4 regions of the Leptolyngbya sp. FACHB-671 genome follow, and region 3 is predicted to be linked to each of the others. Evidence: predicted binding sites of a transcription regulator. Region 3 holds the regulator's gene; each other region holds the start of a gene.
What was found. The regulator NtcA, encoded in region 3, controls nitrogen genes in cyanobacteria. The targets are predictions, from matches to a motif close to TTTGTANNNNNNNNTACAAA.
Positions count from the first base shown of each region.

Region 1: the regulator NtcA is predicted to act here: its motif matches at 6,409-6,428, upstream of H6F93_RS29335 (circularly permuted type 2 ATP-grasp protein).
Region 2: the regulator NtcA is predicted to act here: its motif matches at 1,438-1,457, upstream of H6F93_RS18350 (MSMEG_0569 family flavin-dependent oxidoreductase).
Region 4: the regulator NtcA is predicted to act here: its motif matches at 2,020-2,039, upstream of H6F93_RS16880 (DUF4327 family protein).

Region 1 covers NZ_JACJOV010000159.1:532-8,708, reverse strand. Annotated here, with positions in the region: gene H6F93_RS29365 (HNH endonuclease) at 1-477, shown strand, start outside; gene H6F93_RS29360 (NADPH-dependent oxidoreductase) at 659-1,558, shown strand; gene H6F93_RS29355 (hypothetical protein) at 1,642-1,965, opposite strand; gene H6F93_RS29350 (class I SAM-dependent methyltransferase) at 2,094-2,879, shown strand; gene H6F93_RS35495 (transglutaminase N-terminal domain-containing protein) at 2,914-3,840, opposite strand; gene H6F93_RS29340 (alpha-E domain-containing protein) at 3,848-4,807, opposite strand; gene H6F93_RS29335 (circularly permuted type 2 ATP-grasp protein) at 4,866-6,293, opposite strand; gene ggt (gamma-glutamyltransferase) at 6,680-8,177, shown strand, end outside.
Region 2 covers NZ_JACJOV010000127.1:399,222-407,398, forward strand. Annotated here, with positions in the region: gene H6F93_RS18345 (CHAT domain-containing protein) at 1-1,342, shown strand, start outside; gene H6F93_RS18350 (MSMEG_0569 family flavin-dependent oxidoreductase) at 1,518-2,798, shown strand; gene H6F93_RS18355 (APC family permease) at 2,834-4,777, opposite strand; gene bcsA (UDP-forming cellulose synthase catalytic subunit) at 5,641-8,177, opposite strand, start outside.
Region 3 covers NZ_JACJOV010000056.1:81,168-89,344, forward strand. Annotated here, with positions in the region: gene nei (endonuclease VIII) at 1-811, opposite strand, end outside; gene hisB (imidazoleglycerol-phosphate dehydratase HisB) at 812-1,462, opposite strand; gene H6F93_RS34545 (hypothetical protein) at 1,530-1,652, opposite strand; gene H6F93_RS33860 (PspA/IM30 family protein) at 1,656-2,657, opposite strand; gene fabI (enoyl-ACP reductase FabI) at 2,834-3,610, opposite strand; gene ntcA (global nitrogen regulator NtcA) at 3,990-4,664, shown strand; gene H6F93_RS05675 (DUF3084 family protein) at 4,734-6,215, shown strand; gene H6F93_RS05680 (pre-16S rRNA-processing nuclease YqgF) at 6,264-6,698, shown strand; gene H6F93_RS05685 (DUF3146 family protein) at 6,703-6,966, opposite strand; gene H6F93_RS05690 (hypothetical protein) at 6,998-7,309, opposite strand; gene pth (aminoacyl-tRNA hydrolase) at 7,492-8,136, opposite strand.
Region 4 covers NZ_JACJOV010000127.1:35,515-43,691, forward strand. Annotated here, with positions in the region: gene H6F93_RS16865 (ArsR/SmtB family transcription factor) at 1-278, shown strand, start outside; gene petM (cytochrome b6-f complex subunit PetM) at 466-570, opposite strand; gene pdxA (4-hydroxythreonine-4-phosphate dehydrogenase PdxA) at 642-1,787, shown strand; gene H6F93_RS16880 (DUF4327 family protein) at 2,179-2,400, shown strand; gene H6F93_RS16885 (hypothetical protein) at 2,520-2,906, opposite strand; gene H6F93_RS16890 (hypothetical protein) at 3,005-3,352, opposite strand; gene H6F93_RS16895 (YcbK family protein) at 3,477-4,532, opposite strand; gene cdf31 (CDF family zinc efflux transporter Cdf31) at 5,067-5,957, shown strand; gene ccsB (c-type cytochrome biogenesis protein CcsB) at 6,045-7,076, shown strand; gene tilS (tRNA lysidine(34) synthetase TilS) at 7,099-8,145, shown strand; gene hmpF (pilus motility taxis protein HmpF) at 8,140-8,177, opposite strand, start outside.

The sequences.
Region 1 (8,177 bases), on a different contig from region 3:
TCTAAAAATTACCTACCCTTGGCGCGGATTAACATCAAGCGGGCGATCGTGCTTCTGGTTACAGGTCAGGCGGAATCTCTAGGATTTGGCAACACTCAGCAGTGGGAAGTGCGATCGCCCAGCATCGTACTACAAATCCCTGAACATATCCGTTTGACGAGTGGCAATCCCGAACGTCACTGGAAAGCACCTCCAGTGAATCGTCGGGAAGTTTTCCGGCGCGATAACCACATTTGCCAGTACTGTGGCAGCCCGAAGCGGCTCACGCTTGATCACGTTATTCCTCGCTCGAAAGGTGGAACTCACACTTGGGATAATGTAGTAGCGGCTTGTGAGAAATGCAATTCAGCGAAGGGCGATCGCCTCTTACACGAAACCGCGATGGTACTGAGAACTAAACCGAAAGCACCGATTCACTCTGCCATTGCGTTTGCCGAGCAATTCTGGAAAGAGCAACATGATACCAACCTGATTTGAAGATGTTGCAAAGATGGGTCAGGGCGCACTGCGATGCGCCCTGACAGAAGTTGACATGTCCCGAAATCTGTTTAAATCAATATGATTTGGCGTGAAGGATACAAGTATTCCTGCACCAAGGCAGACCCACACATAGCAAGGTGAGGGACAGTTAGCGTCAGAATCAGGTGAACTCGACAGGATGAAACGTGCGATCGATGCAAAGGTAAGGAGCGGTGTTTTACCATACCTCTGTCCAATTCACCTATCTTTACGTATGAACCCGCCCAACCCAATCAATCTGATTCAGGAACGCTACGGTATCCGTGCATTCGATCCAGAACGGTGGAATGAGACGTTAACAGCCCTGCTCTCTCACCGCTCAGTGCGTGCCTATCTGCCAGATCCCTTGCCGCCTCACACCCTGGAGACCCTGGTCGCGGCTGCCCAATCTGCTGCCACATCCTCAAACCTGCAAACCTGGAGCGTTGTGGCGATCGCCGATCCAACACGAAAAGACACTCTTGCTCAACTGGCAGGGAATCAGGCACACATTCGCCAATGTCCCTTGTTTCTAGTCTGGTTAACTGACCTGGCACGACTGCATCAGCTTGCCTCACAGCGAGGACTACCTGCCGAAGGGTTAGATTACCTGGAGATGTTTTTGACAGCCACGGTTGATGCTGCCCTGGCAGCGCAGAATGCAACGGTTGCCGCCAAATCTTTGGGGCTGGGCACCGTTTACATTGGCGGAATGCGAAACCATCCCGAACAAGTTGCCGAAACACTCCAGCTCCCACCCCATCTGTTTGCAGTTTTCGGACTGTGCGTGGGATATCCTGACCCCGCTAAACCTGCTGCCATTAAACCTCGTCTACCTCAGGCAGCGGTACTCCACCACGAAACATACAATATCGCGCAGCAAGAAGGGGCGATCGCCCAGTACAACGAAATCATGCAACAGTTTTATCAGTCTCAGCAGATGAATGTAACTGGCGATTGGGTAGAACATTCCCTCAAACGAGTTGCAACAGGACAGGCATTAAGTGGACGCGATCGCTTGAAAGAAATCCTACAGCGTCTCGGGTTTCCGCTGCGTTAGGCTACCAATCATCCCTGACATGTGAAAACACAACAAACCAACAAGCAGGACAGTTCTTTAGAACCCACTTTCTGTCTACTGCTCTAAATCTTGCCTTCAAATCGCTGGTTCCAAATGATATTGCCTACTACATTAACAGCTAAGGTGATAGTCCCCACAATTAACGCCAGCGAGGGATTGTAGCCGCTACGACTCAGGTTTTTCATCCACAAATGAGTCAGATCAGATGACACTAACCCATCTGCAATGAAGGGAAAAAGATACATTAGTGCTGCACCAATAATGAGCCAGCCCACCATAGAGGTAAGCAAAAAGACGGTTTTGGCTGTAGATTGGCTACCCATGGGCGATCGCAGTAAACAACTAACGTCAAGATTATCATGACGATGCGCTGTGTTGGTGCTCATGCAGTTGGTGGTGTGGGCGATCGCTCAAATCAATGACTACTGCGTCATGGTATGGTTTTGCTGATACCCTTATCGTTTCTGCATGCAAGTTAATTTCGGTCGAAAGTTCACTCCGAGCATGACTCATCATGCTTGACGACAATAATAGAAAGCTCTACACAGCCCGTGGTATCGTTCAACATTACACTCAGTTGAAGATGCTACAGCCTGCTGAACAAACCATTCTTGAGCGGTTTCAAAATCAATGGTCGAGTATGAGAATGCTCGATATTGGAGTAGGTGGAGGGCGCACAACCCGACACTTCTCTAAATTAGTGCTGGAGTATGTTGGTATTGACTACTCTACAGAGATGATTGGGGCTTGCCAAAAGCGTTTTGCAGCATCCTCTGATACAACTTTTGAAGTTTGTGATGCTAGAGATATGAGTCAATTTAAGGATAATACTTTCGATTTTATTATGTTTAGCTTTAATGGCATTGATTATGTTTCCCACAGCGATCGGTTGAAAGTGCTTCAAGAAGTGAGCAGAGTGAGTAAACCCGGAGGCTATTTCTTCTTCTCCAGCCATAACCTCCAGCGGATAGAACGAGAGTTTAACTGGAAAAATCAAATGAGCCTGAACCCGATCACAACCTATGTCAATTTGGTGATGTTGACTTTATTACGCTGCTTCAATTACTCAACGACTTTGGAGCAGCTAAGTCTATCTACACACGCCACTGTTAAAGACGAATCTCACAACTTTCGCTTAAAAACTTACTATGTTAGACCTCAAGAACAAATCAACCAATTAGAAGCTGGCTTTAGCAATATCCAAGTTTATTCTTGGAAAAATGGCTTGGAGCTTAAAACTAAAAATGAGTGGTCTGCTAATACTGATATGTGGCTTTACTACCTGTGCACAATCAAATAATTCACTTCTATAGCATTGGGTAAAAAGATCTGTTTCAAGGTTTTATCAAAGCAGCGGCGATAGATAAGTGATACTGCATTTCTGATTTTGTCCCTACACCCTGTTTTAAGCTACCCACGATCGGAACTGTTTGACGGGCAAAAGGGCTAGCAACTAGTGCAATGTGATGGTCGGCTACAGCTAAGCCCTGAGTAGGGTCATAGCCACGCCAGCCAGCCCCCGGCAAGTAAACTTCTGCCCAAGCATGGAGATGATGTTCTTGAGAAGGTGTAGGTTGAGTATCTGTTTGGCGATCGCCCCCCTCACCCCCCGGCTCTTTCGGCTCATCTGACTGATAACCACTGACAAATCGAGCCGCCAGCCCGATCGCCCGACAGGTTTCAATAAACAGGACTGCTAAGTCGCGACATGAGCCTGACTTTTGCGTCCAGGTGATACCAGCCGGAAACGGTTCACCCGTTTCTCGCACGATATATTTGCAGCTTTCGTGAATACGCTGGTTGAGCGTAGTGAGAAAAGAAATGGTATTGTTCGTGTCCTGCCAAATTTCCTCAGCCAGTTGAATCGCAACCGGATTAACACTGCTAGCGAAGTGGAGAAATTGTCCCCCTAAACAGGGCTGTAGCTGCGTCAGGAGTGAAGCAGGATAGTTAACTGGGAGTTGGATGGCCCAGGATTCTACTAGATAGTCAAAGGGGTTTGTGCGAAAAGTCTCAACTTCTGAAGTGGTGGTGATGGTGAGAGTGGCGATCGCCTCTTCTGCAAACCACAGTCGCAGTTCTGCATTGCCATCCAGGTCGATATTTTCTACGACTCGAATCGGTTGTGGATCAGTGTCTAGTGAGAAACGGTGCAGCGTTTGAGCGACATCAGAGCGGGGGCGCAACCGCAGCACATGAGGAGACAAGGTGACTGGATTCTCGTAGCTGTAAGTCGTGGTGTGAGTAATTTTGTAATACACAGTTTAATTACTGAGCCTGGTGCATGGGTTCTAAGGCAAAAAAGGTCTCAAACATCTTTCCTCCAACGCTGTTAATTCGACTTTGCAGGTCGTCCAAAAACTGATGTAAGCCTCGCTGGGTAATTTCTTCAATTGTCAGGTAGTCTAACTCAGAGCGCAGTTTGCCTAACGTTCGCTCAACTGGATTTTGCCAGGTGCCAGGTAAGCAACCCGTGATTTGACAGAGCGATCGCTCCGCCTGCAATAGACAAAACTGAATGGAGCGAGGAAACTCACGGTCTAAAATGAGAAATTCTGCTACCTCATTTGGAGTAATCCGGTGCTGGCATTTGCGATACATCTCATAGGCACTAGCAGATTTAAGCAACGCAATCCACTGCAACTCATCCAGTGCTGTTCCAACATCTTTTACGGAAGGTAACAGAATGAAATACTTCACATCTAGAATTCGCGCTGTTTTATCTGCCCGTTCCAACAGCCTGCCGATTTGCCCAAAGTGCCAACCCTCGTTGTGAGTCATGGTGGCATCCATTACACCTGCAAACAGGTGACTGGCCATTTTTACCTCAGAAAAGAAGCCAAACAGTTCTGATAGCTGCTGCATTTGAGAGGCTTCTTTCACCATCAGATAGAAGGCGTTGACCTGTTCCCACATTTCCGAGGAAATGATTTCTCGCACCGAGCGGGCATTCTCTCGGGCCGATTGCAGACAGGACAGGATGGAGTTGGGATATTTAGGGTCAAAGGTGAGAAAGTGAATGACATTTTCCGGTGTGAACTCACCATAGCGCTCCATAAACAAAGGTAAGTCACCGGTTGTGACCACCAACGGCTTCCACTGTTGGGCTACACCGACGGGAGAATCTAGCAGCAGGTTAAAGTTAACATCAACAAACCGAGCTACATTTTCTGCCCGTTCTACATAGCGATTGAGCCAGTAAATTGAATCTGCAACGCGACTTAACATAAGACATAAAAAATGAGTAAGGGTTGAGAGGGATAGGTGAGCAAATTCTAGGTTTTAACTATTGCACTACCCAGGTATCTTTGCTGCCACCCCCCTGAGATGAGTTGACCACCAGTGAACCTTTCCTCAACGCCACGCGAGTCAGCCCACCCGGAGTCACGTAAATGTCTTTGCCATAGAGGATGTAGGGACGTAAATCAACGTGGCGACCATCAAAATGATCGTCTAAGAAAGTGGGCATTCGCGATAGAGATAAGGTCGGTTGCGCGATGTAGTTGCGAGGGCTGGCTTTGATCCGTCCAGCAAACTCTTCTCGCTGCTCAACGGTAGCGTGAGGTCCAACCAGCATTCCATAGCCACCCGATTCATTCGCAGCTTTGACTACTAGCTTATCCAAATTGGCTAATACATGGGACTGTTGATCGGCTTCCCAGCAAAGGTAAGTAGGAACGTTGGGCAACATCTGGTCTTCGTCCAGGTAGTAACGAATGATTTGAGGTACGTAGGCGTAGATCACTTTATCGTCTGCGACTCCTGTTCCTAAAGCATTGGCGATCGCCACTCGCCCCTGTTTATAGACCTCAGTTAATCCGGGAACACCCAACAATGAATCCGCCCGAAATGCTTTTGGGTCAATGAAGTTATCGTCTATCCGACGGTAGATCACATCAACTCGCTGCAATCCCCTAGTTGTTCGCATCTGCAGATATCCATCAGACACGACCAGATCTCGACCCTCAACTAACTCAACGCCCATTTGCTGCGCTAGAAAAGAGTGCTCAAAATAGGCAGAGTTATAAATCCCAGGCGTTAGCACTACTACTCTGGGCTCAGGCAAGCCTGAAGGAGCCAGATTTAACAGCGTTTCAAGTAGTTGACTGGCATAATCATCCACGGGCTGAATTGCCATCGAGTTAAACACTAGAGGAAACGTGTTTTTCATCACGCGGCGATTTTCTAGCACATAGGAAACACCCGAAGGGCAGCGCAGGTTGTCTTCCAGGACATACCATTGACCGCTGCGATCGCGCACCAAATCCGTCCCAGTAATGTGACACCAAATTCCCTGTGGCGGCTGCAATTCCATACAGGGTTTGAGAAACCCCGACGCTGAATAAATTAGCTCAGCAGGAATTACTCCATCTTTGAGAATCTTCTGCTCTCCGTAGATGTCTGCTAAAAAAAGATTTAGAGCCTGAATTCGCTGTTTTAACCCTTGCTCCAGCCAGCTCCATTCCTGAGCTGAAACAATGCGTGGCACAATATCAAACGGAAAAATTCGCTCAGTTCCTTGATTGTCGCCATAGACATTAAACGTTACCCCTAGCTTAAACAAAGCATTTTGGGCAGCCTGCTGCCGTCGCTGAAGTTCTTGTAGAGTCAAGGACTGAATTCGCTCAATCAGCAGCGTGGCTTCGGCTCGGGGTTGCCCCTTTGCCGCAAATAGCTCATCGTAAAAGTCTCCGGGGTTATACTGGTCAATCACAATCAATAGTCCCTTTCAATGCTGCCAGGTGTTTGCTTTCATGCAACGCCACTCGCCTGAGCGCAAACGCTTCTTCAATTTATACCTATTCAATAGAGGGTAGCGGAAACTGCTGACTGTAATGGATGATACAGAAACAGTTTGAATGTAGCCTAAGCAGTATTGGTAATGGGCTGATACAGCGATTACTCACCCTAAATCCACCACCGTTGCGCTTTCACAGAGCCTAAAAATGAGTTGCAGACACAACTATCTTTGGATAGGTTTTCTAATACTTTTCTCCTGTTGGTGAAATCGAGTTTAGTAATAAGAGAGTTTGAACTGACTTAGGTTTCCCTATGGGCTCAACTCGTTTACCATACTCCGTATTCAAAAGGGGGTGAGATATGAGACGACGACGAGTTATTGCCGTTTTGGCGATCGCCATTTTTTTAGGAATTGTATTGCTAACAGGCGCACCACCTCGTGCCCAGGAAGGAGCAGCAGCAGTTGCTAGAGGAAGGGGTGGGGCGGTTGCCTCAGTCGATGCAAGAGCAACTGAAGTTGGAATTGAAGTGCTACAGGCAGGCGGTAATGCAATTGATGCAGCGGTTGCGGCAGCGGCGGCACTGGGTGTAGTCGAACCCTTTTCGGCAGGAGTTGGGGGTGGCGACTTTATGGTGATTTACCTGAAGGATGCCGATCGAGTGATCACATTAGATGGACGCGAACAGGCTCCCGCTTCTGCCAGTGTGGATATGTTTAACGATCCCAACAATCCAGGAGAACTGTTACCGTTTTCCCCCGATCGCATCAGCACCGGACTTGCTGTTGGTGTACCGGGCACCCCTCTAACTTGGGCAGAAGCTTTAAGTCGCTATGGCACGATCTCATTGGCAGAAGCTTTAGAACCTGCGATCGCCATTGCAGAAGACGGTTTTGAAGTAGATACAACCTTTGTCACTCAGCTTGAGCAAAATCAAGAGCGATTTGGTGCCTACATTCCTACCCGATCGCTTTACCTGGCGAATGGGCTGCCCGAAGTGGGTTCAACCTTTCGCAATCCAGATTTGGCAAAAACCTATCGACTGTTGGTTGAACAAGGCGTGAATGCGTTCTATCGAGGTGAGATCGCACAAGCAATTGTAGAAACGGTACAAAACCCTCCTGCACAGGAAATTACACCCTTTGCCGCACTTCCGGGAGGAATGACCTTAGATGATTTAGATGAGTATCATGTACAGGTTCGTCCACCTGTGGCGACCGACTATCGCGGTTACACAATTTACGGTATGGGACTGCCCAGCAGTGGCGGTGTTACTGGCATTCAAACGCTCAATTTAGCGGAAGGTTTTGACCTGGCAACACTCGATCGCGCCCAGGCTTTACACGCCATTATTGAATCCGAGAGGTTGGCATACGCCGATCGCTCTGCTTTTCTGGGCGATCCAGAGTATGTTGATGTCCCTCTTGCAGGTTTGTTGAGTGAAGAGTACACAGCGGAGAGGCGATCGCTCATTGAAAACACTGCCCCACCCGAAGGGATCGAAGCCCGCACCACAGCAGGCAATCCATTGCCCTATCAAACTGATCCTAGTCCCAGCATGACAACCGCCACTCCTGTCGCTCAAATTGGCGATCACGAAGGGCTTTCCACCACTCACCTAACCGTTGCCGATCGCTTTGGCAATGTCGTTTCCTACACACTCACGATTGAGTCTACGGGTGGCTCTGGCATTGTTGTTCCAGGATATGGATTTCTCCTCAACAATGAGTTGACCGACTTTGACCCCGAAAGTCCTCATCCCAACACCCCAGAACCGGGAAAGCGCCCCCGCAGCAGTATGTCTCCGACGATCGCCTTTGCTCCAGATGGACAAGTGATAGCCTTTGGCTCTCCAGGTG
Region 2 (8,177 bases), on a different contig from region 3:
ACCTCCTAACTTAAGCCAGTTGCGTCAAACCGCAATCGACCAAAACGCCACGCTAGTCGAATACAGCATTATCCGAGAACAGGCAGTAGATACCCCTCATGGCGCATCTGAGCAATCCCTGAACGAACCCCAGGAGTCGGAGTTATTCATCTGGGTAATTGCGCCAACGGGAGAGGTGACGTTTCGACGGGTTGATTTGCGATCGCTACCCAGTTTATCCAATGCTTCTCTCGCAGAATTGGCAAACGTGGCGCGACAAGGCATTCGAGGTGAAGGAGTCGCCCATGATTCCAGCACTAATGAATCTAGAACAGGAGACAATGCTGTACTCACCCCCGGAGACTTGGTAAGACGGTTGGGCGAACCGTCTAGTTGGCAACCCTATCAGGTTACGGCAGTTGACTTGGATGCAGGTACCGTCACCCTCAGCCATCCTGAAATCACCTTGCCTGCCCCCGTTGCTCTGGCAGAAGTGTATCCCGTCGAATCGCAGCGGTCTCAGGTTCGTCGCTCTCAATATCGTCGCTTACAACAGCTTCATCAAATTCTGATTGAGCCAATTGCTGACTTGTTGCCCAACGACCCCAACGAACGAGTGATTTTTGTGCCACAAGAGTACCTGTTTTTGGTTCCCTTCGCCGCATTACAAGCCCCAGACGGACAATATCTGATAGAACATCACACCTTGCTCACGACGTCAGCCGTTCAGGTACTGGAGTTGAGCCAACAGCGTCCCGCCAATGCAGCTCAAACTGCCATTGTGGTTGGCAATCCTGCTCCCATGCCGGGGTCCCTGGCTCCTTTGCCCTATGCTGAAGCTGAAGCTGAGGCGATCGCCCAACTACTCAACACCACTGCAATCACGGGCACCGATGCAACTGAAACTGCGATTAGACAACGCTTATCAGATGCTCAAATCATTCACTTTGCCACTCACGGGTTGTTCAACGAAACTCATCCTTTGCAGGGGGCGATCGCCCTTGCTCCTTCCACTGCTGAAGAAGATGGATTTCTTACCGCCGCTGAAATTCTAGATCTGTCGCTGAATGCAGAATTGGTTGTCCTAAGTGCCTGCAATACAGGAAGAGGCAAGATTACAGGAGATGGAGTTGTTGGACTATCGCGATCGTTGATTGCCGCAGGTGCCCCCAGCGTCATGGTCTCCCTGTGGCAAGTCCCCGATGATGCCACATCACAACTGATGGTTGATTTCTACCGCCATCGACAACAGTTCGATGATGCCCAAGCATTACGACAATCCATGCTCAGCGCGATGCAGACCTATCCTAATCCCCGCGATTGGGCTGCGTTTACTCTGGTTGGTTCTACACCCCAACGCTAGAGAAACCTGTCAGTTTAGACAGGGGAGAATGATGAAAGGAGCTAGCTTTGATCAAAAGAATTGTCTTCCCTGACCTTATGTTTAGACTTAAAACTTCCGTAGCTAGAGATACAAAACACCTCGTTTGTCACCCTCTACTCTGAATGTGTTATCTAAACCAGTAAGAAGCAAGCCAATGAACAATCACTACTCTGTCATCATTGTAGGAGGTGGTCAGGCAGGTTTATCCATGAGCTATTGCCTGAAAGAGAGAGGCATCGATCACATTGTTTTTGAGAAGAATCAAATAGGTTACTCATGGCGTTCAAAGCGCTGGGATTCCTTCTGTTTAGTGACTCCTAACTGGCAGTGCAAGCTACCTGGATATTCTTATCCAGGTGCAGATTTAAATGGTTTTATGAAGAAGGATGAGATCGTTCAATATATTGAGGAATATGCTGCATCATTTAATCCGCCCGTGAAAGAAGGCGTTGAGGTATTAAAAGTCAGAAAAGATACTCAAGGGAAGTTCGAGGTACTAACTTCGATTGGAGAATTTACAGCCGATCAAGTTGTGATTGCGTCCGGCAGCTATCATTCTCCCAGAATACCAAGAATTGCTGAACGGTTTCCCCAACACATTGTGCAGTTGCATTCATCTGAATACAAGAACCCCCAATCTCTGTCTGACAAAGCGGTGTTAGTCGTGGGAACAGGACAGTCGGGCTGCCAGATTGCAGAAGATCTACACCTTGCTGGGAAAAAGGTACATTTGTGTGTGGGCAGTGCGCCGCGATCGCCCCGTCGATATCGAGGAAAGGATGTGGTAGATTGGCTCGACCAGATGGGCTACTATGACCTATCGATCAGCGAACATCCCCAAAAAGACAAAGTGAGAGCCAAAGCCAATCACTATGTCACCGGACGCGATGGTGGGCGGGAGATTGACTTGCGTCAGTTTGCCGTTGAGGGAATGCAGCTTCATGGCAGACTGAAAGAGATCAGCGACGGTAAGCTCAAATTTGACTCTGATCTAAAGCAAAACCTGGATCAAGCGGATGCGGTTGCCGAGAGTATCAAGAAAACCATTGATAACTTTATCCAAAAGAATCAGATTCAAGCGCCTACAGAACCCGCTTACAAACCAGTCTGGAAGCCAGAAGAGGAAGCTGCAATTCTAGACTGTGAGCACGCAGATATTGGTACGGTGATCTGGAGTACTGGATATCAGTCAGATTTTGGCTGGGTGGAGATTCCGGTATTTGACGGAAAGGGCTATCCGGGACACGATCGCGGCGTAACTGACGTGTGGGGTTTATACTTCCTGGGGCTTCCCTGGCTATACACCTGGGGGTCAGGAAGATTTTCGGGAATTGCACGAGATGCCGTTTACCTGGCTGATTACATCACCGCAAAGAAGAAAGTTTCCTACTCCAATGCTTGGAGTGTTGTCAATGAGTTCCTAATTGGCTCTTAGCTTTTAGTTGGCAGATAGTTGGCAGAGATTCCGCTTTACCCACCCACATGAATTGAGGGACGTCGCTCAGGGTCTTTCTCCGCCTTACGCAGCACTTCGCGAGTCACAACTGCAATGTCACCTTCTCCGAACAGAATGAAGCGCAACAGGTATTGAATTGGGTTTCCCTCTACCCAGCCAAAATAGGCATGAGGAAGTTCGCCAGTTTGGTCACGGGTATGGAGTAAGATGGCAGCGATCGCATTCGGCACAGCAGCACTTTCAGCCCTCAGAATGCGGTAATTTCCGACGGTAGTGCCTTTCACTCGAACAATATCGGCAAACTCCGATGCATCAACAATTTGAACCTCTAGAAAGAGGACAGGATCTTCTAACGGAATATGATTATCCTCTCGGACTTCCTTTTCTTTCTGGTGGTATTCTTCGACATCTCCAACATTAAACCGATTCGCGATCAGCCGTATTGTCTGTTGGCTTGCGTCAGCGATAAAACGACGAGCCGTTTCATCCATTTCAACTTGCTCTACCCGTAGTTCAGTCGATCGCCATACCCGCGAAACCAGAGAGGTCAGCACGATCGCTCCAATGAAAAAGCCAGCAATTCTGATCCCTTCAGGTCTTTCAATAATATTGACAATAGTGGTGTAGATAAATACTAAAGTGATGGCACCAAAAGCGAATCTTGCTCGTTGGGTTCCGTGGCGACGAGAGGATAGCGTCACTGCGACTGCTGCGGAAGTCATCAACACCAACACGCCTGTAGCATAAGCTCCTCCCTGTGCTTCTACACTCGCTTTAAAGAGAACGGTTACAGCAAAGGCAATAATGGTGTAAACCAGAACGAGCGGGCGAGTGACTCGCGTCCAGTTCGGTGCCATGCCATAGCGCGGTAAGTAGCGCGGCACGATGTTTAACAATCCTGCCATTGCAGATGCGCCTGCAAACCACAAAATGGCGATCGTACTCAAATCATAGATTGTGCCAAAGCCATTGCCTAGATAACGGTGAGCAATGTAAGCCAGAGCGCGACCGCTAGCATCGCCTCCCGGTTCAAACTCTGCTGCTGGAATTAGCAGTGTCGTCACCAAGCTGCTGCTCAGCAAGAAGAAACTCATAATTAATGCTGCTGTAGTCAGCAACTTCCGCGTATTGCGAATGCGCCCAATTGGATAATCCTCCCTATCACTGCTATTTCCCTTAACCAGAGGCATTACAACAACTCCCGTTTCAAACCCTGACAAACCCAGCGCCAGTTTTGGGAAAAGCAGAACTGCCACACCTAACATTGCTAAAGGATTGCTATGACTGGCAAACAAAGCTCGTTGCCAATCCCCAATGACAGAAGGTTGCTGAACAATTTGGGACACCCCAACTCCAATGGTGATCAGGTTCAACAGCAGGTAAGCACCCACCAAAAAAACCGCTAGACCGATCGCCTCCTGAAATCCTCTAAGAAATACAGCTCCCAGTAGGGTAATGAGTACGAGGGTAATGGCGATCGCCTGCCCGTGCAAAAAGTGCGGGGCTAGAGGATTCTCAATAATATGAGCTGTAGCATCCGCTGCTGAAAGCGTAATAGTAATAATGAAATCAGTTGCCACAAAACCCAGTAGGCAAAGCACAAAAAACTTACCCTGCCACCAGGGAAGCAGATGCTCTAGCATTGCAATTGAACCCTCGCCATGAGGGCTTTTGGCTGCAATCCGTCGATAGATAGGTAAAGCTCCAAACAGCGTTAGCAGCACCAGGATTAAGGTTGCCAATGGGGAAAGAGCGCCTGCCGCTAAAGCCGCAATTCCAGGTTGGTAGCCTAGAGTTGAGAAGTAATCAACTCCCGTAAGGCACATGACCTGCCACCAAACATGTTTTTGATGGGTTTGCTCTTTGGGGTAAGGGCCCTCTATAGTTTGCTTATCTTCCTCAAGCAACCAGCACATCATTCTGCGGTAGTATTTATTTGAGCTAACTGCGCGAACCATAACCCCTGCACCTCGCTGGATCAAACCTGTATTCAGAACAAGCTTTATCACTGTAAATGGTCTAATCCACGTTTTTACAACTCAGTTAGCAGCGGAAGCTGATCTGCACAACTCGCGGACATTAGAACGGTTAGTAGCGCGTTAAGCTAGAACGTTGGGTTCCGCTGCACTTCACCCAACCTACCCAACCTGCACAAATTGTGGATATTAGAACGGTAGGTTGGGTGGAGCAGAGCGGAACCCAACGCTTCAGACTTGCCATATTACGAGTCCCACAATTAGAAAAAAGCCGCGACTTTCCTCCAATCGTTCCCAAATTTTGGCTTAAACACCCAACATTAGCCCTTGATCGGGACGAAAAGGGGTTCTGTCGCGCCCAAAAGAAGTTTTGTCATCCTCGAAAGAGGTTCTGTCGCGCCGAAAAGAGGTTCTGTCGTCCTGGAGAGGAGTTTTGTCACCCCAGAAAGAGGTTCTGTTACGCCAAAAAGAGGTTCTGTCGTCCTGGAGAAGAGTTTTGTCACCCTGGAAAAAGATTTCGTCGTGTTTTTTGAGTTAAACCTTCTGTGCTAGGGCAATAACTCAACTGTTGACGTGAAGCCCTTCTATTTCCAGCCTGGATCTTTCTCTTTCACAAAGAGGCGGTTAGGGTTAATTGGCTGACACATATTTTGATGTAGATGAGGTGGAACGACGTGAAGCCTAATGCTTATGTAGATTCTGTTGGGTTACGCTTTGCTTCACCCAACCTACGGAGCACTATTAGGTTTCAGGGTTTCATAAGACAAAGAGGTCAGGGATATCCCTAACCTCTTTGTTCCATAAATCAAGTTTTGAGCGGACGAGGTTCTAAACAGAACGCTGTTTCACCTCAGCGTTTTGAGAAGCTGTTTGATTTTGATTCCCTGTTGGCGATCGAGATTCTTGGGAAACCGTAACTCGATCACCGTGGGGCTAGTTGTAGAGGCTGCACTGTAAGGCGTATCCACCATCCGTCCTGGCAACTCAATCGTCTCAACTTGAGCAATCAGCCGTTTAGGGAGTGGGTCAGTGGAATATTGGCTGACTAACAGTCCTATTGCTGGCTTGTTGTGCCTCATCTCATCCAGGTTGTGAATTGTCTTTTCAGTCAACTCCAGACGCAGCGTGCGGGTATTGATCTCGGTTGCTGTGGCAGGGTGAAATTGCCCTTCCCAATAAATTTGCACAGCTGCGCTCACCTGTTTTCGCACCGTCACTCTGGGGTCTGGTTTGGGATCTTGGAATACCCGGAAGAGTCCCGTGATCAAAAACCTGAGCGAACCCAACGGGTTGTCCAAGTTCTGGCGTTCTTGGGAGTACCACTGGTTAACGTCCGAGTAGAGAACCAACACCAGTGCGTCAAACTGGATTGGAGTCGGATTAACAAAGTCTACCGCTACGATGATTTGATTATCATTTTGCGGCGTTACCCGAATGATTTGCCCATTTAGAAATGCTCGTGCGCCAAAGTCGCCCACCAGTTCTAGCTCAATCTGATCGGGCAGGTTGGGCCAATTTTCTAGCAGAATGCGGCAACCCGTCTCACTCGCATCCAGGGTTTTACCTGTCCAGGTCTGGTCTTGACTATAGATAATGGCTGTAAGCTGGCGATCGAGACGGTGAGCGCGGCGCAACTGAGGCTGCTCAAAGGCAACGAGAATTGCGGCAATCAACAGCAGCAGGTTAAACACACTCCAGGCGGCATTGATGATTACAGCTTCCTGGTTTTCGGGTCGCAAGATTAACCAGAAGGGCACCGTCATCAGGGAAACCAGCAGCAGAATGGAAACAATCACAGGCACCTGAGCAGAACTCCAGTCAAAGCTGCGTTTGTTGACCATCGTGCCTTTGGCGGTCACATTGAATTTGCCCAACTTGGGATTGAGCAACGCCATGAAGGTAACCAGACCGTCTTGAAATGCCATTGCATATTCAAAGATCTCGTTCCAGAAGGAGAAGCGAACAGTTTTATAGGTGATGTAGTTGGCGTTCATCGCCAACACGATGTGGGGCAGGGCGTAGGCTAGCGTTTCTGTACCTAAACCGCGAATCAGGTCAACGCCCAGCAGCAGGTAGAGGATGGGGGCGATCGCATACATCAACCGAGGAAACCCAAAGAAGAAGTGAGAAGTCGCCGAGAAGTAGCACAATCGCTGCGCCAAACTGAGTTTGAGTTTGGGGTTAAACAGCGGGTTTTCTAGCCGCAAAATCTGTGCCATACCTCGCGCCCAGCGGACCTGCTGCCCCACGTAAGCAGAAAACCGCTCTGGAGCCAGACCTGCCACCATGATCTTGTCGTAGTAAACCGACTTGTAGCCTTTGGAGTGCAATCGCAGGGAAGTATGGCAGTCTTCAGTCACAGTCTCCACGGCAATGCCGCCAACTTCCTGCACATAATCTTTGCGGAAAACGGCTGCGGAACCGCAGAAAAAGGCAGCATTCCAGAAGTCATTTCCCTTTTGCAGGACTTTGTAGAACAGCTCATTGTTAACTGGGACTCTGCCCTGCGTCAGCAGGTTGCGCTCAAACGGGTCAGGATTATAAAACCAGTGAGGGGTTTGCACCAGCGCCACTTTGGCGTCATAAAAGAAGCCAACAGTGTGCAGCAAAAACTGACGAGTGGGAATGTGATCGCAATCCAGGATCAGAACTAGTTCACCCGTCGTGTGCTGCATTGCCGTGTTGATGTTTCCGGCTTTGGCGTGATCGTTGTTGTCACGTATCAGCATCATGCAGCCCAGTTCGTTGCAGATCTGACGAAGCTGTTCTCGCCGCTCAGGAAATTTGCGCCCGTCATCTAGCACATACACCCGCTTCTTTTCGGGTGGATAGTCGATCGCCATTGCTGCCAGGGCAGTTTTTCGCACAATTTCTACATCCTCGTTGTAAGTGGGAATGTAGATATCAACGCTAAACCACTGATCTTTAGGATAAGCAGAGAGGTCTACGGGCTGGCGGTCTTTGAGTTTGAGCGTTTGAAAGTAGGCGAGCAGGAGAGTGGCGATCGCATACAGTTCTGCCCCAAACAGCAGAATACTCAGCGTTCCATTCACCCAGCTATCCAGATTTAGCGTGTAGCTGGTGCGGTAATAGAGATAGCGAAAGGTGGTGACAATGCTCAGCCAGACCAAAAATAAGTGTAAGTATTCACTCGTCTGCTGCTGGGTTTGCCGCTGCTCTAGCCGCACCATAAACCAGCCAATCAGCATCAGCAAGATCGCCACGATGGTTTGTTGCCAGATCGTGAGTGGTGCAATAATCAGCGGCACTGACAGCACCAGCACCAAAAACACCAGCACCATCAGCAGAGAGCGACCCAACCCACCAAAGAGAACCCCAAGCCAATCTGGTAAGCGGCTGAGCAACCACAGGATTCCGGTCG
Region 3 (8,177 bases):
GGCAGGTGGGACAGTAATAATATCGCCGCCCACCTGAAAATTCTTTAACGATCGCTGTTCCACAGATGTAGCAGGGCTCGTCGGCTCGGTTAAACACGTAATGGCGGTATTCGTTGCGCTTTTGCCCCTGAGCTTTGAGTTGGGCGACAAGCTTAAGTCCATTCGTAATCCCGCCTGTTTGATAAGACTGACGGCTGACGGAGAGGACAGCTTCTGCCAGAGCATCAATCTGTTCAGAAGAACAGTCGGTAGGACGGCGAGTAGGATGGATTTTAGCGACAAACAGTACCTCACTGCGAAGGTAGTTGCCCAAGCCACAGAAAAAGCCCTGATCGAGCAATAGAGAAATAAAGCTGCGACGGTAGAAGCGTTTGTCGTGGAGGCGGGCGATCGCCTGCTCAACCGTAGTCGCTTCATCCAGGACATCGAGTCCCAATTTGCTCAGAAACGGATGAATCAGGATCTCAGGCTCGGTCAAAACTTCGATATCAGAAGCACTGTAAAGCAGGGCTGACTTCTTCTCGTTGTGGATGGCAAGCCGAAGTTGGCGGTTTGTCGCGGGATAGGAATGGGCAGCTCTGATTACCCATTTGCCATAAAGTTGATTGTGGCTATAGATGCTCAGTTGGTTGTCAAAGCCAATTAGCATAGCTTTGCCTTTGGCAGTCACCGATATAACCTTTCGTTCCACTAGCTTTGGTTCGTAAGGCTTGAGCCGCTCAAAGGCAAAGAAGATCTCGGTAATGGGGCGATCGCCAATTGCTTTTGCAATCTGGTCAGCCGCCCGCTTGATTTCTGGCCCTTCCGGCATCTACAGCACGCCTTTAGAACTGGGAATGGTATGCGCTCGGCGGGGATCAACCTCGACTGCCATTCGCACCGCCCGTGCAAACGCCTTAAAGGTTGCCTCAATGATGTGATGAGAATTAATCCCATCCAATTGGCGAATGTGTAGCGTCATTTGAGAATGGTTGACGATCGCTACAAAAAATTCGCGCACCAGTTGCGTATCGTAAGTGCCAACTCGCTCTGTAGGGATTTCTAACCCGTAGCTGAGGTGGGGCCGTCCAGAGAAATCTAGCGTAACCTGAACTAGCGCTTCATCAAGGGGAGCGAGGAAATGCCCGAAGCGGACAATGCCTTTGCGATCGCCCAACGCCTTTGCTAAAGCTTGCCCCAGCGTGATTCCCACGTCTTCGTTGGTGTGGTGGTCGTCAATTTCCAGGTCGCCTGTTGCCTGCACATCCAGATCAATCAAACCGTGTGAGGAAATCTGGTGCAACATGTGATCCAGAAATGGGATTCCCGTTGCTGCCGAACAAGTTCCCTGTCCATCCAGGTTCAGGCTTACGTGTACGTCCGTCTCACCCGTTTTTCGGCTAACGGAGGCTGTCCGAGCAGGCAATTCTAAATCGAAAGAAGGCGTGCGCTTTTCTGCGGCAGCGGAGTTACGGGTTTGCATGAACCTGAGCCAAGTTTGCTAATTATTCAAACTCATTCATTGTAAAGCCATCCCCTGTATCTTGAGCTTAAAGCTGATCAAGCTGGCTTTTCAGCTTTTCCAGTTCATCGTCAATCACTGCACAGTTGGAAGGAGCATTTGAGGCTTCAGAACTGGGAGACTGCAATTGGGATGTCCGAGCAGACCCCATTAGCTATGCTTTCATTGCTGCCAGTTCATCATCTACATCAATGCCTAACTCTAGCGCTGCAAATTGACTCTCCAGATCAGTTCCGGCAAGTTCTGCTGCTGCCTGCGAACGTGCCTCCAGTTGCAGCACTTTCTCCTCCATTCGCTCAAATGCCCCCATTGCACCACTGGTATGTAGTCGCCCATTTGCCATAGCGGCCGCGATCTGCGCCTTCAAGTTGGTTCGCATCGCTTTTGCCTCAGAGATTTTGGCTTCTAAAAGGGTCAGATTTCGCTTCAGGTTTTTAACGGAGGCGGGTTCTTGATCGAGTTGAGCTTCAAGACTGCTGAGAATCCCGGAGTGCATCTTCTTGCGGCTCAGAGCCTCCCCTGCCAGATACTCGTCTCCTTTTTTCAGGGCAAGTTGTGCCCGTTGTTGCCATTTATTGACTTCAAGTTGCGCCTTTTCGTACTGCTGTTGAAGTTGCCTTTGGCTAGCCATTACATGGGCGATTGCTTGGCGTGCTTTCTTCGAATCTGCTTCCATCTGCTCGATCGCACTATCCAAAAGCTTCTCGGGATCGATGCCTTGCTGAAGCAGACGATTTAAGCCCACTAAACCCAGTCCAACTACGGCTCCACCTGCTGCCATTGAGGCCATGCCAACACCGATCGCACTTCCACTAATGGCTACACCTACGCCTCCAATCGCTGCTGATGTTGCTGCACCTGCTGCTGCTCCAATTGCCGCAGCATTGGCAGAGGAAGCATCATTTTCAAGAAGCGATCGCAATGCTTCATAAAGGGCTGCACCCGTTAACGCACCAACGGCAGCAAGTGGAACGGCACCAAGACTGTAGCCTGTCCCACCTGCTAATATTCCAACCTTGCCAATAGAAGCACCTGTAACTGCTCCTCCAGCAGTTAGGGTAGTTCCCTCGTTCAGGTAAATTTTCTTGCAATCCCCTTCATTGGAGTTCCGATTAGCTCGAACTACTCGGCTAACACGATCGAATAACTGCCCCATAATGCTCTATGCCTCATCGTGTTTTTGCTGGCACCTGCCAACAACACTCCAAGACTAAGCGCAACTAACTTTGAACGTTTAGTGGAGATTACGCAAGTTCTTTTAATCTTCAGATTCTTTTCAGTCTGAAGCTCCACCCAATACAAGAAATTCAAGGTCTAACAAACTTTGTTAGCCTACATTCCCATGATGGCGTAGCCAGAATCAACGTAGAGAACCTGACCCGTAATGCCGCTGGAGAGGTCGCTTGCGAGGAAAGCAGCCGTATTGCCGACTTCGGTTTGGGTGACGGTGCGGCGTAGGGGGGCAATTTCTTCAACGTGGTGAATCATGTCTAGAATTCCACCAACGGCTGAAGAAGCCAGGGTGCGGATTGGGCCAGCAGAGATGGCATTTACGCGAATGTTTTGGGGTCCGAGTTCTGCGGCGAGATAGCGGACATTCATTTCCAGAGCTGCTTTGGCGATTCCCATAACGTTGTAGTTGGGAATGACGCGAACACCGCCCAGATAGGTCAACGTGATGATGCTGCCGCCTTCGGTCATAAGGGGGCTAGCGGCGCGGCTAAGCTGCACCAGTGAGTAGGCGCTAACGTCCATCGCCAGGTTGAATCCATCGCGGCTAGTTTTGCTGAAGCCGCCGGTCAGGTCATCTTTGTTGGCAAAGGCGAGGCAGTGAATCAAAATGTCGAGCTTGCCCCATTTCTCCCCAACGGTTTTAAAGGTCGACTCGATCTGCTCATCGTTCTGCACGTCGCAAGGCAAGAACAAGCTGGGTTGGAGCGGCTCTACCAGTTCTGCCACTTTCTTTTCATACCGTCCCTTTTCGTCGGGCAGAAAGGTCACGCCCAGGTTGGCTCCAGCTTGATGAAGCTGTTGGGCGATTCCCCAGGCGATCGAGCGGTTGTTGGCGATGCCTGTGACGAGAGCGTTTTTGCCAGTCAAGTTCAGCATGAGAATCTGTGAAAAATCTTTATTTAGGCGCAACTAGGAGAATACTGGAAAACTAGGATCTAAGGATAGAGGATTCGTTTTGGTGTGGTCGTTTCACTTTAGGGCGATCGCCTTGTATCGCAGATAACACAAGCCTTTCGAGTCCCTTCATCAAAGCTCAAACCTGGCTTAATTTTGAACAAGTTCAGCGCTACCGACGCAAAGTTATGTGGATTTACTGAGGGACTTTCGATACAGGTTGGCAGATTTTGTATCGTCGTGTACAAAAAACAGTCTCGCAGTTAAGTTTTAGTGTTCTAAAGTCAGAGATCTCTCACAGGAAGCAGGGGATCTATGCATGACCTGATTCAGTCTATACGACAGTGGGTAGGGCGAGGGTATGGTAGTGACGCAAGATAGACCACCGCTAGCGAATGTATTTCGGCAGCTGAGTGGCGGGGCTTTTCCGCCTGTGGTGGAGTCGTTTGATCGAAGTAAGACTATTTTCTTTCCGGGTGATCCCGCTGAGCGCGTCTATTTTTTGCTCAAAGGAGCCGTGAAGCTGTCCAGAGTCTACGAGGCTGGAGAGGAAATTACGGTTGCTCTGCTGCGAGAAAACAGCGTGTTTGGCGTATTGTCTCTAATCACGGGACATCGCTCTGATCGGTTTTACCACGCCGTTGCTTTTACACCTGTTGATTTGCTTTCGGTTCCAATTGAGCAGGTTGAGAAGGCGCTGAAAGATAACCCTGAGCTGTCGATGCTGATGCTCCAGGGACTTTCATCTCGGATTCTGCAAACCGAGATGATGATCGAAACGCTGGCACACCGAGATATGGGTTCTCGGCTGGTGAGTTTCCTGCTGATTCTTTGCCGCGACTTTGGCATGCCCAGCCCGGATGGGATCACGATTGACCTGAAGTTGTCGCATCAGGCGATCGCCGAGGCAATTGGTTCTACCCGCGTGACAGTAACTCGTCTGCTAGGTGACCTGCGGCAAGATAAGATGATATCTATCCACAAAAAGAAAATTACCGTTCATAATCCTGTTGCCCTTAGCCAGCAATTTACTTAAGTCAACGCATCGACTCGTTCACCTCGTTCAGAATGCAGTAGGCTGTATCTGGACTGTTTCTAACCAGCGATGACCGCTCAGTTAGTCCTGATTGCAGCAATTTTAGTACTGGGGGGGGTGATCGCCACGGTGGGCGATCGCCTTGGGATGCGGGTGGGTAAAGCTCGGCTGACCCTGTTTAACCTGCGCCCCCGACAGACTGCAACGATTGTTACCGTTCTCACAGGTAGCGTTATTTCTGCTTCTACTTTTGCGCTCCTGTTTGCCTTGAGTGAGCAGCTTCGTCGCGGTATTTTCGACTATGAAGAAATTCAAGAGAACTTAACTACTGCCCGCCAAGACCTGGAAGAGGTGAGCGAGGAAAAGCAGCAAATTGAGACTCAACGAGATCAGGCAATTGAGCAACAAATGGCTGCCCGGAGGCGACTGCGACAGATTAATCGGGATTTGGAAGCGGCGGTCGCTCGTCAAGCCGGAACCGCTGCTCAACTTAACCAGGCTCAAAACCAACTTAACCAAACTCAGCGCCAACTGGGTCAGATCCGTTCTAGTTTTGAGCAGGCCCGTGTTCAACTGGGTCGGGTCACACAGCAGGCAAATAGCCTCCGGTCAGAAATTCGGGAGCTTCAGGTTGGGCGGCAGCAGTTAATTCGACAGCGAGAAGAAGAATTAGCGCTGCGGGATCAGGCGATTGCCGAACGGGAAGAACTGCTGCGTCAACTCGAAGCCCAAAGAACATTCCTCGTTCGAGAGGTGCAATCTCTTGAGCGAGAGTTTCAAGGCTTACGCCAGGGCAACGTTGCTCTCCTGCGGAATCAAGCTCTTGTATCTCGTGCCTTTCGCATTGTTGATCCGGCTGTCGCGCCTCAGGTAATTTATCAACTATTGCTAGAGGCTAATCGAGTCGCAGTCCAAGAAATCTTACCTGATGCAGATAACTTAGATCAGCAAGTCATCGATATTACAAATGCTGAGGTTGAGCGTTTAGTCAGTCAAATTCGGGATGGACAGGAATACGTTGTGCGGATTCTTTCGGCAGGCAACTATGTCGTGGGAGAACCGTGTGTCGTAGCTGGGGAATCCTGTATTCAGGTGTTTGCGGCTGCCACCCCCAATCAGGTTGTATTTTTAGATGGAGAAATTGTAGCGTCCGTTTCTGTCAATCCATCCGCTGCCACGGACGAAGAACTGCTTGACCGAATTAGGCTATTGGCAGCGGCCTCCCAGTTTCGGGCCAGGCAGGCAGGCATATTGCTCGATATCCCTCAAATTGCAGATGGTCGAACTCAAACTTTGATCAACTTTCTGCGGCAGGTAAAGCAATACAATCAACCTGTTGAGATCCAGGCGATCGCCTCAGACATCACCTATACTGCGGGTCCAGTTAGGTTAGAGCTAGTTGCAGTTCGAGACGGTCAGGTTTTATTTGGGACAGAGCAATCATCGCCCTTATTCGTTCCACAACAACCTGATTCGCAGCCGCCCAGACTGGAACAGCCTGCCCCTAACCCAAGCAATTTAGACCGGAACAATTCAGATCGGAATAATTAGGAACAGTTCAACTGAATGAATTCTCGCAGGTTTTATTCTTCAAACCGCATGGTATCCCCGTTCTTTGACTCCAGTCAGCCAGCTATTTTGGGTTTTGATCCCGGTCGCCAAAAGTGTGGTGTAGCAGTCATGGGGCTAGACCGCAGCCTCTTCTATTGTGAGGTGATCCCCGCAGAGGAGGCGCTCGCCACCATTCAATCGTTACGCCAACAGTTTCCGATTTCGATTCTAGTGATGGGCGATCAAACCAGTTCTAAAGAGTGGAAGCAAAAGCTCGGTAGCAGTTTGTCAGAACCCCTGCGAATCGTCATGGTAGATGAGCGGTTTAGCACCCTGGAAGCTCGCGATCGCTACTGGCAAATGTATCCACCCAAAGGTTTATCTCGCCTTCTACCACAGGGTATTCGTACCCTCCCCCGCCCAATCGACGACATTGTAGCGATTCTCTTAATCGAGCGCTATTTGGGCAGGTTGACGGCTTAGGCGGTTAAATCTCTGCCCGAATCGTAAACGAATAATCCCCACCTGGCTCAAGCTGGTAGTCACATTTTTCTAGGAAGCGACCTAGTGGTTCTTGAATCAGCGCTCTGCCCAGAGAAGGCTCAACGGATAGCTCTCCTCGGTTAAAGCGCCACTGAAACTGCCACTGATAATCACTTGCTGTCACCTCACCTTCAATTCTGCCCTGTTGCCAAGACTGGTGAGTGATGCGGACATAGGCAGTCGTTTCAGGTAGACGCTTGGAACTCACAGTTACTTCTATTTCCTACTTGAGCTATTTCCTATTGAATGGAGGATGTTCCTACCGGTTGTGCTTCAGGTTCGAGTACCCATAGCACCAGTCCTTTTGGAATTCTAGTAAGCACAACCGTATTGCCTCGGTCAGTCATGCGTTGGGCTCCTCGCCGAGCCGCTTCTACGGTTGGGAAGAATTTGACAAACACATAAAACTGGTCTTCAAAAATAATGGCGCTGGTTGGTCGTGGCGTGTCAGGCAACAGTACATGACACTTATCAACTACTTTTTGAAACAAGATTGGAGTGGGTTCTGGTGAGCTAGCATGTTGGGATTCTAAACCAAAGTCGTTGAACATAAAGTGCTTTTTCGGCTAATCAAAAACCGGAGAAATTTAGCTCTAGACTTTCCTAGAATCTTTGAATCGCAGCATTTCCAGCCTGAGTATCAACGCAAGCTTAGAGTGAATCTAGCGAAGGTCTTAGGATTAAGCTAACAGCCTTAAGGCAGAAATGAGTAAAGTCTTTGGCCTTTAGCAAGTTATGCAAGGCTATTGTCAGCAGCAACAGAGCGACTGTTATAGAGGCTCATCGCTTTGGAAATTCCCTGCTTTAGGCTTAGCTCGACAGATGATAAGACCATCTGTAGTACCTCTGACATAATTTGCGCTTCTGCTTTAGAAAATTGCCCTAACACATGAGAAACGGTGTCTTTGTCAGAGGAAGCAAAGTTTTTGGGGCTATCGATGCCAATGCGGAGGCGAGGAAAGTTTTGCGTACCCAAGTGAGCGATCGCTGACTTCATACCCTTTTGCCCACCTGCTGAGCCAGAGAGCCGCAGCCGAATTTTGCCCACTGCTAGATCCATATCATCGTAGATGACCAGCACCGATTCTGGCGGCAGCTTAAACCAATCGGTTGCTGCCCGAATTGACTGCCCTGAAAGATTCATGTAGGTTAGCGGCTTCAGCAATCGAATTTTTTCGCCGTGCGGACCTCGTCCTTCGCCAAAAACTGCCTGGAACTTACGATTTTCGGACATGCTAATACCCCACGATCGCGCCAGCAAGTCGATCGCCTCAAAGCCAATGTTGTGCCGAGTTTTGTCGTACTTTGCTCCCGGATTGCCCAACCCCACAATTAACTGTGGAATCACTAACTCAGGAGCCGCAGAAGTGTCTGTCATTTGAAGTGTCTGTCACTGCTGGCGATCGCCCACTACCTCTT
Region 4 (8,177 bases), on a different contig from region 3:
AGTCTCAGCGGATGGCGGAGTTTTTTAGCTTGCTGGGAGACGCAAACCGTCTTCGGATTTTGTCTGCTCTGGCAATTCAAGAGCTATGTGTATGCGATCTGGCGGCGATCGTCAAGATGAGCGAGTCAGCCGTTTCCCATCAACTGCGGGCGTTGCGGGCGTTGCGGCTAGTCAGCTATCGCAAGCAAGGGCGAAATGTTTTTTATTACCTGAAAGATAGCCACGTTCTGAATCTCTACCACGAAGTGGCTGAACATCTGGATGAGCCAGAAGAATAGCTTCAATTTTAGAAATAAGTACCTTAGATCTGAAGTTAAGTTGCCTATGAGATCCGATGCTGTTTTAGAGAATTTTGGTGAACAAAACGTCTGTGGGGGCCGGTTTAGCAATAATGCCGTCAGCCAAGGGCAAAGATAGCAAAACCTGCCCCCACCAGAAGATAAAGTTCTTTTCTACAAGATCTCCTTATTCTTCGCCGCCTTGAATTCTCAGCAGCAGGAACCCCATTCCCAGTCCTACCAGAATTAGGGTAGAAGCCAATATTGCAGCATTAAAGATTTCGCCGTTCACTCAAGTTCTCCTGTATGCAGATGAATCGGATTTTCAAACCTATCTGAAGTATTCTAAAGCAGTTTGTAGCCATGTTTCTCACACCTACAATTCCAGTTTCCAGTACAGCGGCTCCGCGTCCTCGATTGGCGATCGCCCTGGGTGATCCGGCAGGCATTGGGGCTGAAGTTGTATTAAAAGCGCTTGTCGATCCAGCAACAACAAACTGTGATGTGACTGTGATCGGCAGTCGCAGACTATTACAAAACACTTACGAAACTTTACAGAAGTCCCTAATTTTTCAGGGGCAATCAGGTAACGATTTAGCAGATCCGCAAAACTTAACCATCTTGGACGTGCCGCTAGCTGAGTCGACCGAGCAGCAGATTGTACTGGGAACGGGCAATGCGGCGAGTGGTGCAGCCGGGTTTAGCTTCTTGGAAACGGCGATCGCCCACACACTAGCAGGAGACTTTCAGGGCATTGTCACTGCCCCGATCGCCAAATCTGCCTGGAAGGCGGCTGGACATCATTACCCAGGGCAAACCGAACTGTTAGCCGAACGGGCAGGGGTTGAGCGATTTGGAATGCTGTTTGTGGCGCGATCGCCCCATACGGGTTGGCTACTGCGAACGCTGCTGGCAACAACCCACATTCCACTACGACAGGTGCCCGATGCCCTCTCGCCTCAACTGATGACCGCAAAGTTAGACCTGCTGCTGCTGTGTCTGCGGCAAGACTTTGGCATTGTTCAACCGCGAATTGCGATCGCTGGGCTCAACCCTCACAGTGGCGAACAGGGGCAATTGGGGCACGAAGAGCAGAACTGGTTAATTCCCTGGATCAAAGAAATGGGCGATCGCTATCCTCATATCCAGCTGGAAGGACCCGTTCCACCTGACACCCTCTGGACGCGTCCTGGTCAAGCCTGGTTCGGGACTACTCAATCGTCAGCGCATGATGCATACCTGGCGCTTTACCACGATCAGGGGCTAATTCCGGTCAAGTTAATGGCGTTTGACCGAGCCGTCAACACCACCATTGGGCTACCGTTTGTCCGCACTTCTCCTGATCATGGCACGGCCTTTGATATTGCTGGACGAGGGGTTGCAGATGCGACCAGCATGAAAGCAGCTTTGCAACTGGCAGCAGAGTTAGTACAGCAACGCACCACTTTGTATCAAAGTCGAGCAGTTAAGTTTAAGAATAGTATCAGTTCTAGCAAAAGCAAGCTTTGAGGATCTAGAGTTAACGAGTTTTCCAGGGCATAGGCTGAGTTAGTCGGACATACGACTTAGGGAAGAAATAGCAATCACGCAATTAAATCAGCTAAACCCCCTAATCCATCTCTACAAACCATTAGGGGCTTTTCGTTAGATTACAGGAGAAGGGGAAAATGTCAGGACTTGATGACTTCCGTAATTTTTATTAATATAATCAGATAGTGTTTAGCTTGAAGATAAAAAAGATTCAGTATAGAGGGCTACAAAGTCAAGAGCTTGCTAGCTGAGCTGTTCAATTTTGTCTATTAATTTTGCCTTAATACGGCAATCTTCCACTTTTATTCATTTTTCGGTCAAAGCTCTCGGTCGTCACAGTTAATACGTTGGTAAAGCAGAGGGTGAATCAATGCTCCAATCCATTCAATACTCCATGGACTTCATTCGGGATGAAGCTCGTCAACTCGTTCAACAAGGAGTGATCAGCCGTCATCAGCCCATTTATGTTCTTTGCCAGTACATTCCCGCCCGGGAGTGGACTTGGGTTGAATGTGAGTTAGAAAAAAGCAGCTTTCTGCTCCGCGATCGCATTGGTGATCTGCTGGGGCGGGAAGATTGGGATAACGATTAGTCACAAAGCGAAGCTACAAAACAATCAGTCACCCTGACACGCGCTTGGCGATACTAGGCGATCGCCAGTGCAGCAAGTGTCAAAGTGAGTCCAGAATGAGCGTCAGGGACTTTTCGAGACTAAGATGGTGAATCTTGCTCTCGTAGTCTCTCAAGCTCTGCCCGAATCGCAGCAATTTGTGCAGTCAGCTCTTCTAAATCAAGCTGCACATCGGGTGGAGCGGCCGTTGCCGTACTGGAACTGTTAGGAGTGCTAGGGGTATCGCTGGAGTTTGTTTGAGCAGCGCGTTGAGACAAAATTGTGTCCACAAAGTTTCGTGCTTCTTGCTCCGTCATCTCACCTTTTACGGCCCATTCTTCAGTGAGTTGACCTAGTTCAGCTCTTAGCCTGTAAAGGTTTTCGTCACGACGTTGCGGATCTTGCAAGGTTTCAATTAATGATGCAGTCGCGCCCAGGGTAACGCGAAATCCTTTTTGGACAATTTGGAGAAGAGTGTCTGAGTTCATTAAGGTTTTTAGAGGCTAGGCGTTCTGTTGCCCCGATTCTACGCTTTCCAGTGAGGCGATCGCAATTGCCGGGGGCTTCCGATCCTGGCTGCGCTGGTTCACTGCTGTTCTAAATATTGGTTGATATCTTCGATCAGACGCGTCAACTCGGCTTCTGTGCTGAGACGAATTCGTTCATCCCGCAGCGTGATCAAAACTTTTGCTGAAAAAGGGCTAGACCATATATTGGGGTTGCAAAAGATTTCTAAAAAGACATCTCCGGTATATTGGTATTCCATTGGTTTTTGGGGATTAGGCTTCCCCCCGCCCGAAGTAGCGTGAGAGGCAGTGGCTCTGAGGCTATCCATTAGAGTGGCGATCGCCGCCTGAAGCGCTTTTGCTGCCTCTGGTGAAAAGTTAAACGAAACAGATCCCTCAACAAGATTCAGCCTGAGTTGGGAAGACATACAGCACTCCTCAATAAGTTAGTTATTAATAGGTCAAAAGATAATTGCAGGCAGAACTGTAGGGTGTGTTAGCGCAGGGAACACTATCAATCTTGCAGCATCCTGCACTGCGCTCAACACTTGCTCAAAAGCCCCATTTGCGTCGTCCGCCCACATCAAGGTGAACAATATGTCTGCGGTTGCCAGGGTAGACTCCCACACCGCCTGGCCACCAGGACATCACCGCATTTGCAACCTGCCGCCCAGAATATCCAGCAACAGAAATATCTGCAGCTCTGCCGCTTAAGTGCTGACTGTTTCTCACCCCACCCACCCGAGTGTTATAGGGCTCGGGGCGATACCAGGATGTAATTCTAAACGGTCTACCAATCTGGTTTCTGGCCCGCTGAAGCTGCCTTGCTAGAGCCAAAATGTTACTGACTTCTTGAGTCGTTTTAGGAATACGAGTGCCGCTTTTAGTCGCTTCCCCCCAAGTAAAGCTACCCCCCGGAATAATGGGTTGATCGGTGTAGAAAGTACTCTGGTTGCCAGGGAGTTTAAAGCTTCTCCCTTGAAATGGTCGGGGCGCTCCTGCTCCAGGGCTTGGTGTAGGCGATGGGGTAGAACTGGGAACTTGAGGAATGGGGTAGACCACATCGTTGTCAAACTCGACATGGGCGTGCTGTTCGTAGACAAACCAGGAACTCAACCCTCGGATGTAGTCTTCTTGGTTTTCTAACGCAAATTTAATGTGATTGTTAAAGTCTCCCTGAGCATTGGCATAGGCATAGGACTGAAGCTCAAAAGACGCACCTTTGGCGATCGCCTGCACTTCTTCAGCACTCAACTGCCCTGATTGAAGGGGACGACGCTTAAAGAGTGTATTTTCTGTCACTTTCAAAATAAAGCTGGCTGCCTGCTCTTCTTGCGGATAGACCACCTTGCCATCAAACTCAACCTGAGCATGGCGATTGTAAACATACCAGGTGTTCATACCGCGAATGTAATAAGCTTGATTGGCGATCGCAAACTTGATGTGACCATCAAATTCTCCGTTTGCATCGGCGTAAGCATAGGATTGAATTTCTAACGTAGCACCCGCCGATACGCTGTAACTTTCCTCTGTTTCTAGCTCTGAAGCCGAAACGGGACGACGCTTAAAGACGGTGTTTTGGGTCACTCTTAAGACCTGACGCACCATAGGATGATCCTCACTAAAACGGTTATTGGGGTGATATTTTTGGCATCACTTAGGTTCTTTTCAAAAGCGGAATCTAAGCTGCGACTGCCTTGAATTCAATAGCCTTGAGACTAAATAGCCACGTAGCTCAAATCCTAATTTAATGACATTCAGCTTAAGCTCCTTGTCTATCGTTTATCTCAAGATGCCTAAATTTGAAGTCTGGCCGCGTAATGACTATTTCGCCAGATGAAATTCGCCTTTCGTCAAATACTGTCATGAATTGAGTCGGGGAGGCTGATAGTCTTCAATCATACAGTTGCTTTTAACCGTTTGAGCAACCGTTTGACCTGCTTAAACCGCCAGAATTCGCGCTCATCAATCTCATACCGTTTCTAGATGTAGCTTCAAAGAGGATTGTTGTAATGTTCAGTTGCCCTTACACAGAATTTAAGAAATTGGAAAGATAGTTTTTTGTACACAATCTGTTTTTCTTGAGATGCCGTGATTTCCGTGTGATTTTGGTGAAAAGCATTATTGAAGTGAGACAAAGCCGTGGACTACCGCGCTCAGGTGCGTCGAGTATTGCTGATCACATTGCTGCTTAACCTGCTGGTCATGTTGATTAAAGCAGGAGTAGGTTGGTCGACAGGTTCACTCAGTTTGATTGCAGATGCGCTGCATAGCGTCACTGATAGTGCTAGCAATGTTTTAGGACTAATCGCCAGTAGATTTTCTTCACCTCAACCCGACCGGGATCATCCCTACGGACATCAAAAATTTGAAGCCGTCGGCGCGCTAGGAATTGCCGCATTTCTAGGAATTGCCTGTTTTGAAATTTTGCAGGGAGCGGTCGAGCGGATCTTTGCAGGTGGGCAAGCCGTAGAACTGTCGGCGATCGCTCTGTGGCTCGTGTTGTTTGTATTAGGAGTGAATATTTTTGTTGCCTTTTACGAGCGGCGGGTAGGGCAACGGTTGGGTAGCAATATTCTGATTGCGGATGCTCACCACACCATGAGCGACATCTGGATCACCATCACAGTTTTGGTGAGCTTGTTGGGCGTTTGGTTAGGCTACCAATGGCTGGATATTTTCTTAGCATTTCCAGTGGCGCTGCTGGTGTTTCGCAGTGGGTGGATGGTGCTACGAGCAAACTTACCCTGGTTGGTGGATGAAATGGCGATCGCCCCAGAAGCAATCTACCAGGTCGTGATGCAGGTACCCGGTGTGATCAACTGTCACGATATTGCTTCTAGAGGTCTATTAGGACGGCAAGTGTTTATGGAAATGCATTTGATCGTAGATGCTGAAGACGTAGCCGCAGCCCACCAAATTACAGAAGCCGTAGAAGCCCATTTAGAAGAGAGATATGGCCCTGTTCGTATTAGCATTCATGTCGAGCCACCTAACTATCAGTCCAGCCAGATTAGCTACAGCAAAGAGTGAAAAATGGAGGTTTGGATCAATCCATACGCCTATAGGCAGAGGAAGACCGATAGGATAGAGAGAGAAGTTTAAGGGGAGAAGAAACGCATGGATTTGGTTTCGCTTCAGGGATGGCTTGATAACGCCTCATTTGCCGTTCTGTTTGTCACCATGCTGCTTTATTGGGGCGGTACGGCGTTTCCCCGAATTCCCTACCTGGCAATTTTAGGAACGGGGGGAATGGCGATCGCCAATCTTTGCATCGCGACCCTTCTAGCCTCCCGTTGGATCGAAGCAGGTTATTTTCCCCTCAGCAATCTGTACGAGTCACTATTTTTTCTGGCATGGGGCATTACTGCTGTGCATCTGGTGGTGGAGAACTCGAGCCGCAGTCGCCTCGTTGGTGCCGTAACGGCACCTGTGGCGATGAGCATTACGGCTTTTGCAACGCTGACTCTACCCTCTCAAATGCAGAACGCTGAGCCATTGGTGCCTGCTCTCAAGTCAAACTGGCTAATGATGCACGTCAGCGTCATGTTGCTGAGCTATGCCGCGCTACTGGTTGGGGCACTGCTGGCGATCGCTTTCCTGGTCGTCACTCGCGGTCAAAACATTGAACTGCGCGGCAGTTCTGTCGGGACGGGAGCCTATCGCGATTCGCGCCGTCAACTCCGCAAACCCAGTGAAGCTAACCAGATGGCAGTCGTAGTTGCTGAAACGACCTCAGCCATCGAGAGTCAGGCTGTAGGCGGCACGGCTGTATTAGATGCTGTAGCAACCTCTGCTCCTGTTGCTACTGAACCTTTGTCTCCTCAACGCTTGAGTTTGGCAGATACGCTAGACAACATTAGCTATCGCACCATCGGATTAGGATTTCCGCTGCTTACGATTGGCATTATTGCTGGAGCCGTTTGGGCAAACGAAGCCTGGGGGTCTTATTGGAGTTGGGACCCGAAGGAAACTTGGGCGCTAATTACCTGGCTCGTTTTTGCAGCTTATCTACACGCCCGGATCACTCGGGGTTGGCAGGGTCGCCGTCCCGCGATCCTTGCAGCATCAGGCTTTGTCGTGGTCTGGGTCTGTTACCTGGGAGTCAATATCTTAGGGAAGGGCTTACATAGCTATGGTTGGTTTTTCTAGGGTTGCTCGTGGGTTATGACGCATGACCTGGACAGCAATTCATGCGTCAGTGCATCAAATCATTCGGGCTAGAGGTTTGTTGCAGAAGGGTCAACATCTGCTAGTAGCGGTTTCTGGTGGACAGGACTCACTATGTCTGGTGCGGTTGCTGCTCGATTTACAGCCTAAATGGAATTGGACATTGGCGATCGCTCACTGCAACCACCGCTGGCGATCGGATTCCTCAGCGAATGCAGATTACGTTGAGCAATTAGCTCAACAGTGGCAAGTTCCCTATTTTGGGGCGGTGGCGATCGCTCCACCTAAAAGCGAAGCCGCAGCACGAGAATGGCGCTATGGGGAGCTTGCTGAAATTGCAAGAAAACACGGTTATAGTGCCATTGCAACAGGGCATACGGCTAGCGATCGCGCTGAAACATTGCTCTACAACCTGATGCGGGGCAGCGGTGCAGATGGGCTGCAAGCCCTGATCTGGCAGCGAGAGCTAAGTCCTGGGTTGCATCTTGTCCGACCGCTGCTCGAAATGACCCGGGCTGAAACAGCCCAGTTTTGTGAAACGGCTCAGCTTCAGGTTTGGCAAGATGCAACTAATCAGGATCTACACTACGCCCGCAACCGCATTCGCCGGGAACTGTTGCCTTACCTCAAAACTCACTTCAACCCCCGAATTGAGCAAGCGCTATCGCAAACGGCGGAGCTACTGCGAGGCGACATCAATTATTTAGAAACAGCTACTACTGCCCTGCGACAGCAAGCAACCGCACTAAAGCCTTCCGCATCAAACCAGTCCCCTTCAAAGGAAGATTGCTCAGAGCATCGACTCAACCGATTGGTGTTAAAGTCGGCTCACCCAGCCCTTCAGCGGCGAGTCATGCGGCAATGGCTGCAACAGGTTTTACCCGAAGCCCCTAACTTTGACCAGATCGAAAAGCTCACTGCACTTATCTCTGCGCCGAATCGCACTCAAACAGACCCTTTTCCTGGAGGAGCGATCGCGGTTGTCCGGGGAGACTGGATCTGCCTGCACACTAGCAATTCATCAAACAATCCACAAAATGGCTGCTTATGAAGTCGCAAACTCTGGAGTCGGATTGCTCGTCA